DNA from 3 places in the Brevibacillus sp. NRS-1366 genome. Region 1 is predicted to be linked to each of the others. Evidence: riboswitches for the same ligand, from Rfam matches in the RefSeq annotation. Region 1 holds a riboswitch; each other region holds the start of a gene.
What was found. Region 1 has a riboswitch for S-adenosylmethionine ahead of ACIFQN_RS19885 (homoserine dehydrogenase). Riboswitches for the same ligand answer to the same signal wherever they lie in the genome.
Positions count from the first base shown of each region.

Region 2: another riboswitch for S-adenosylmethionine. It lies ahead of ACIFQN_RS06335 (MetQ/NlpA family ABC transporter substrate-binding protein); the one in region 1 lies ahead of ACIFQN_RS19885 (homoserine dehydrogenase).
Region 3: another riboswitch for S-adenosylmethionine. It lies ahead of ACIFQN_RS20630 (aminotransferase class I/II-fold pyridoxal phosphate-dependent enzyme); the one in region 1 lies ahead of ACIFQN_RS19885 (homoserine dehydrogenase).

Region 1 is NZ_JBITPN010000022.1:640,428-642,688, reverse strand. It holds gene ACIFQN_RS19890 (methylated-DNA--[protein]-cysteine S-methyltransferase) at 1-151, shown strand, start outside; SAM riboswitch class I at 621-727, shown strand; SAM riboswitch class I at 900-1,009, shown strand; gene ACIFQN_RS19885 (homoserine dehydrogenase) at 1,092-2,261, shown strand, end outside.
Region 2 is NZ_JBITPN010000011.1:161,699-163,959, forward strand. It holds gene ACIFQN_RS06330 (DUF2294 domain-containing protein) at 214-570, opposite strand; SAM riboswitch class I at 781-883, shown strand; gene ACIFQN_RS06335 (MetQ/NlpA family ABC transporter substrate-binding protein) at 1,011-1,841, shown strand; gene ACIFQN_RS06340 (methionine ABC transporter ATP-binding protein) at 1,912-2,261, shown strand, end outside.
Region 3 is NZ_JBITPN010000022.1:796,049-798,309, reverse strand. It holds gene ACIFQN_RS20640 (DUF5665 domain-containing protein) at 1-220, opposite strand, end outside; gene ACIFQN_RS20635 (pyridoxamine 5'-phosphate oxidase family protein) at 378-836, shown strand; SAM riboswitch class I at 920-1,040, shown strand; gene ACIFQN_RS20630 (aminotransferase class I/II-fold pyridoxal phosphate-dependent enzyme) at 1,135-2,261, shown strand, end outside.

The sequences.
Region 1 (2,261 bases):
CCGCTTGAGTATCGTAGTTCCCTGTCATCGAATTGTGGGAGCGAACGGCAGTTTAACCGGCTACGCGGGTGGGTTATGGAGAAAAGAGTGGCTGCTTGAACACGAAAAACAGTTCGTTTCTCCCAAAACCATCCATGGTCGGGCAGAATAATCGCAGAAAAGTGAAACGCAGCTGCATAAGTGAAAAACAGGCATTTCTAACGTTCGATTCGATCGTGAGAAGTGCCTGTTTTGTGTTGGGCTAGAAATAATTGAAAAGGAAATACTGACAAGACAAGCCGGAACGGATCGGGAGGTCAAGCCATGTTTGAGCTGTTCATTTGTCAAGGGTGCGGGTATGTGGAAGAAAGGATCCTTCTAAAGGAGAGTGACGGGCATCAGCTGTATTGTGCATGCTGCAGCAAGGAGGAAGTAGAATGCCTGTTTTCCGAGTAGAACATTCTTTTGAAAAGATGCTGAGCACTCCCGGCCAAATCTGCGCGCACGCCCCGCAAACCGGACACTTTTCTCTTATCACCATGCGTTTGCTTGCGTTCAACAAAATGTCTTTATTGAAAAGAAAGAATTTTGTTGACGGATGGTATGGAATTTCTTAGAATAAAGCTCAACAGAATACATTATTCTTATCCAGAGAGGTGGAGGGTCTGGCCCTATGAAGCCCGGCAACCGTCACGACATGTGACAAGGTGCCAATTCCTGCGAGATCGTGCATCTCGGCAGATAAGAAGCGGGTGTCTCGTATAAGTGAATGCGAACCTTCTTCTTAAGTGAAGAAGGTTTTTTTAATACAGATAAGAATTTATAAAATTCTTATCCAGTATAAGTGCAACCGCGGCTCTGCCAAAAGGCATGGCGCAGCCAGGTTTTCTAATTCTCCGAAGTACAAAAATTCATATTTTTCTTTATCCAGAGAGGTGGAGGGACTGGCCCGATGAAGCCCGGCAACCGTCACGCAGTATGTGACAAGGTGCCAATTCCTGCAGGACAAAAGCGTCCTGGGAGATAAGGAGAAGGGGAGCAGCGATGCCCAAAGCCTTCTTCTTAGCGAAGATGGCTTTTTTGTTTTTCAATTTGAGTATGGGGTGGTCAGGATGAGCGTAGGCGTAGTAAGAGTGGGATTGTTGGGATTGGGAACAGTAGGCGGAGGGGTAATTAAAACGATTCGCTCCCAGCAGGAGAAGCTGTCACTCCGTTTGGGCAAACGAATCGAAATCGTAAAAGCGTTGGTACGAGATTCTGAAAAAGAACGCGCGGTTCACGTAGAACCATCCATATTGACAACAAACTTTGAAGACGTATTAAAAAGCGATGTAGATATTGTAGTGGAAGTGATGGGGGGAGTTGATCCTACCTATGATTATGTCCGTGCGTTGATTGAAAAAGGATGCCATGTGGTAACGGCAAACAAGGAACTGCTGGCGAAAAGAGGAACAGAGTTGGTTGAACTGGCTAACCAGCACCAAGTGCACTTGGCCTATGAAGCAAGCGTAGCGGGAGGTATTCCCATTTTAAGTGTACTCCGTCAGTTCCTTAGAACCAATGACATCAGCGGTGTACGCGGAATTCTTAACGGGACGACCAACTTCATTTTGACCAAGATGGAAGCCGAGCAGCTCTCCTACCAAGAAGTGCTGAAGCAGGCGCAGGAGCTGGGTTATGCCGAAGCAGACCCTCGTTCTGATGTAGAGGGCTTCGATGCGATGTATAAACTGTATATCCTGGCACAACTGGTCTATGGAGAATCTCTCCCTTTGGCAGATGTGGTGCGAAAAGGGATCTCAGATCTCTCAGCCGGACATATCCGTATTGCTAGTGAGCTAGGCTACCGGATTAAGCTGATCGCCCAAGCGTATCAAACCGATGAAGGCATTCGTCTTTCCGTTCAGCCTACAATGCTGCCTCTTGGTCACCCATTGGCACAAATCCAGGACGCTTTCAATGCTGTCCAGCTATCGGGTAATATCGTAGGAGATCTGTTGTTTACAGGTAGAGGGGCAGGAGAGCTTCCAACAGCCAGCGCGGTTGTGGAGGATTTGGCTTATTTGTTGACCCAGCCATTCACGCCTCATCCGGTCTGGAGAGAAAATACGGCTTCGCATTTGGCAGCGCAGCCAGAGGCGAGCCAGCGTTCGCTGTGTTATTTGGAAGGATCATGTCCATCCGCAACACCTGATCGCGTCCTGCATTTTTTGCGAGCGGCTGGGGTGAGCATCAGCAAACTCAAGGTCCAGTTCGATTTGGGTGGCGTATTGCGCGCCGGA
Region 2 (2,261 bases), on a different contig from region 1:
TGTTCCACTCTTTGCCCTTATCTATTCATCAACCACACCCTTCAAAAAGGAAATATTTGTTAAATAAAAAAAGGAAAAGTACCCTTGATTAGAATCGTTCATTCTAAACAAGAGCACTTTTCCTCGTAAACAAAGAGAAGCGACACCCGTTTTGCCAAAAGCTCATGGTCTTCCCTTAAGATAGATCAAAAGAGAAAATCCAAATTGCTTTGGTCAGGTATTCAGTTCTGATTCCACTAAAATAACATTCGTAATCGCAAGCTGTGTAGCAGCGTCGTAATCTCTCAAGACAGCTTCAATGTTCAGACCCATTTCCTCTTCCAATCGTTCCCGAAGCTTTCTCTTATATAGAAGCGACATTCGGAAGTCGACCTCGAGCTTGAGGGCTGGGGCCTCACCCTCCAACGCAGCAGAGCGTGGAGAACGGCGATGCTTGGCATAGAAGGTAATCATCTGATTCTCAATCGTTACTCTCAGTAAAGTCGTTCCAAACCCGAACAACTCTTTCGCTATCTCATTATAAATCGCAGACAGCTTTTTTCTGAATTCATTCGTATCCAATAGTGTCATGACATCACCTGTGAGAGCATATATCAGGTTTGTTTTTTCCCATTATACATATGATCTCGTCCTCAATCAAGTTATCATTCGTATTTTGACCAATTTAATCATTTTCACTGAAGTTAATTATTTTCTAAAAACATTTGACAGGTTTAAAAACGCGGGATATAATCCAACTATCCTAATCAGGATTTATATTTTTCAACTGAATAAAGCGTTCTCTTATAAAGAGAGGTGGAGGGACTGGCCCTATGATACCTCGGCAACCTATCTAAATAGATATGGTGCCAATTCCAGCGGAAAACATTCCGGAAGATAAGAGAGGTATCCTACAACTGTTTAATAATGACGGTTTAACCTCTTCTATTCTCGGAAGAGGTTTTTATTTTTTCCTTTCGTTTTCACTTTTCAAAATAGATATAAACATTATGGAATGGGGAGAAATTCAAATGAAAAAAACAGGTTTATTACTCACTACACTGCTGCTTGCTGCCTCGCTGGTTACCGCTTGCGGAGGTAAACAGGAAGCCGCCCAGACGCCAGCTTCTGGCGCTGCTGAGCAAACAAGCGTCAAGGTAGGCGTTACTGGCGGTCCACACGAAGAAATTTTGAACAAAGTAAAAGAAGTCGCAAAAACACAAGGTCTCGATGTGGAAGTTGTCGTCTTCAACGACTACGTGCAGCCTAATCAAGCTCTTGATAAAGGCAACCTGGACATAAACAGCTTTCAAACGATCCCTTTCCTGGACAAGTTTAATCAAGATCACAAAACCAATCTGACGATTATCGGAAAAACCGTGACTTACCCAATGGGTCTCTACTCCACTAAGCATAAGAAAGTAGAAGAGATTCCAGACGGCGGCGTTGTCGGTATCCAAAACGATCCATCCAACCGCGCACGCGCCCTGCAGCTCTATCAGGCGGCAGGATTGATCAAACTCAAAGATGGCGCAGGCGACAATGCGACTCCATTGGACATCGTAGAAAATCCGAAGAACCTGAAATTCAAAGAGCTCGAAGCAGCATTCCTGGCGCGTTCCCTGAACAACGTAGAAGCAGCGAGCATCAACACCAACTTTGCGATGGAAGCAGGCTACTCCCCTAAAAAGGATGCCATTTTTGCAGAAACATCTGATTCTCCCTATGTAAATGTTCTCGTTGCAAATGACAAAAACAAAGATAATCCTGCTTACAAAAAGCTTGTTGATATTTACCGCTCGGAAGAAGTAAAAAAATTCATCGAAGAACGCTTTGAAGGTTCTGTGCTCCCATCCTGGTAAAAAAACCCATATCGAGGCCTGTTCGCCGAGGAGCGACCGACATTCTCGAACAGCAAGGAGACGCCAGAAAATGATACAGCTAACCGATATCCACAAGTCGTATAACGTTGGAAGCAAGCAGGTCGAAGCGTTAAAGGGCGTATCCCTGAACGTGGAGAAAGGCCAGATTTACGGGGTAATCGGCTTTAGCGGAGCGGGGAAAAGCACCCTGCTTCGCACCATCAATCTGCTGGAAAAACCGACTAGCGGCACTGTGATTGTAAATGGTCAGAATATGCTTGCGTTGAAAGAAAAAGAGCTGCGCCAAGCGCGCAAAAAGATCGGCATTATCTTTCAGCACTTCAACCTGTTGTCCTCCTACAACGTCTTTGACAACGTGGCAGAGATTCTCAGAATGAACCGGGTGCCAAAAGATGTGAT
Region 3 (2,261 bases), 160 kb from region 1:
TCGCTGTTCCGATTGTTAAACCCAGACCCCGGGCAAGGCCTGCTAGGAAATTGATCCAAAGCAGCTTGCGCGGGGCTGTATAATTTTGTATGACATCAGCCAAACGGATATCTTCTAGAAACATGGCAACCTTGTGCATGCGTTCATTCAGTTCCCGGACTTCGTGAAGCTCTCGTAACATCTGATCAATTTGTGCAAGAATGCGATCTGTAGGTGACATTCGTCCAACCTCCTTTTCAGTTTCGGGCTTCGCTTTCCTACCAGTTTAAGGAAAAGGCACGCTAGAATCAAGGGACCAAGGTGTCAAGGTAACGTTTGCCTATCACCCTGACAGGGGGGTACAATAGACATACCAAACTTTACAAGGAGGAATCGGAATGGCTGAAACAGTTTCCCAATCACTCTCTGAAGAATTATTTGCTCTCTTGCAAAAGGAGCGTTTTGTAACGTTGGGTACCATTGATCACGAGTCGGGCGCACCGTCACTTAGCTCCTTATCGTGGACCTTTGCCCCTAACGTAGAGTCCATTCGATTCGCTGTAGACAATCGTTCCCGCATCTTGGCAAATATCGCAAAAGACCCACAGGTGGTGCTTCATCTGATCGGAGCCGGCTCCTCTTTTGCCATCAACGGCAAGGCTGTTTTGCAAGCGGAGAGGATGGAAGGCGTCCCGCTCAAGCTGGCCATGGTGGAAGTAACGATAGAAACGGTTCGTGACATTATGTTTTATGGTTCCCGTATTTCTGTAGAACCTCAATACGAAAAAACGTACGATAAAAATGCGGCTGCGAAGCTGGACAATCAAGTCATGACTGCTCTTAAAAACGCAAATTAAGCTTGTTTGTGATCTGTGGAAAATCTTGTTGACAAAAAAGCAGCCTATCCGTTAGTATTAAGCAATCAAATTGAATAGCAATCTTCTTATCCAGAGCGGCGGAGGGACTGGCCCGATGATGCCCGGCAACCAATCACCTGTAATTTATACAGGGAGATAATGGTGCTAATTCCTGCAGAGTTTACAAACTCTGAAAGATGAGAAGGTCTTGCTTACGGAAACGTAATCAAAGCCTTCTTTCAGAGGAAAGGGGCTTTTTTTCATGCCCCTCGTACACCATTGGAGGGAGAGAGATCATATGCATTTGGAAACCAAATTAGTTCAGGCAGGCGTAGGAAAAGATGAAAAGACGGGGGCAGTCAGCTTCCCAGTCTATTATGCCACCGCTTATCGCCATCCCGCTTTGGGACAGAGCACAGGGTACGATTACTCGCGAACCGCAAACCCAACAAGGTCAATTCTAGAGGAGACCATCGCTTGCGCAGAATCAGGAGACGCAGGATTTGCTTGTGCGTCTGGAATGGCAGCAGTTCATACGGTGATGGGATTGTTTTCCCAAAACGACCACTTGATAGTCTCTCTGGATTTGTATGGAGGAACGTACAGGTTGTTTGAGCAAGTTCTGTCACGCTACGGCCAGACATTCACTTATATTGATTTGCGTGACCGACATAAATTGGAGGAAGCGATCCGTCCGGAAACGAAAGCGATCTTTGTCGAAACACCCACGAATCCGCTTATGCAGATTACAGATATCAGAGAAGTGGCTCAGTTGGCAAAGCGCCATCAACTCTTGACGATTGTAGACAATACTTTCATGACCCCTTATTGTCAACGCCCGTTGGAGCTCGGAGCGGATATCGTACTGCACAGTGCAACCAAATACTTGGGTGGACACAATGATGTTCTCGCAGGCTTAATTGTCACAAAAGGGGAAGAGTTGTCTGAAAAGGTAAGGTTTTTGCACAATTCGATCGGAGCTGTGCTAGGACCTCAAGATAGCTGGTTGCTTGTTCGTGGCATGAAGACACTTGCTCTGCGTATGGACAGACATCAATCCAATGCTTTTGCAGTAGCCAGCAAGCTGCGCGAGCATCCTGCCGTGGCAGAGGTCTTTTATCCAGGCCTGGCGGATCATGAAGGCTATGATGTGCAAAAAGGACAATCAAGCGGGTTTAGCGGGATGGTATCCTTTCGGGTCAGATCGTCTGAGCAGGTGGGGCTGTTTTTGCAAAGCTTGCGCATCGTATCCTTTGCAGAGAGTTTGGGCGGTGTAGAGTCGTTGTGTACATATCCTGCGACACAGACACATGCTGACATCCCGCAAGAGATACGGGAGTATGTCGGAGTATGCGATCGGTTATTGCGCTTGTCCGTAGGTATTGAGCACCCCGATGATCTACTCGCAGATCTTTGCCAAGCTTT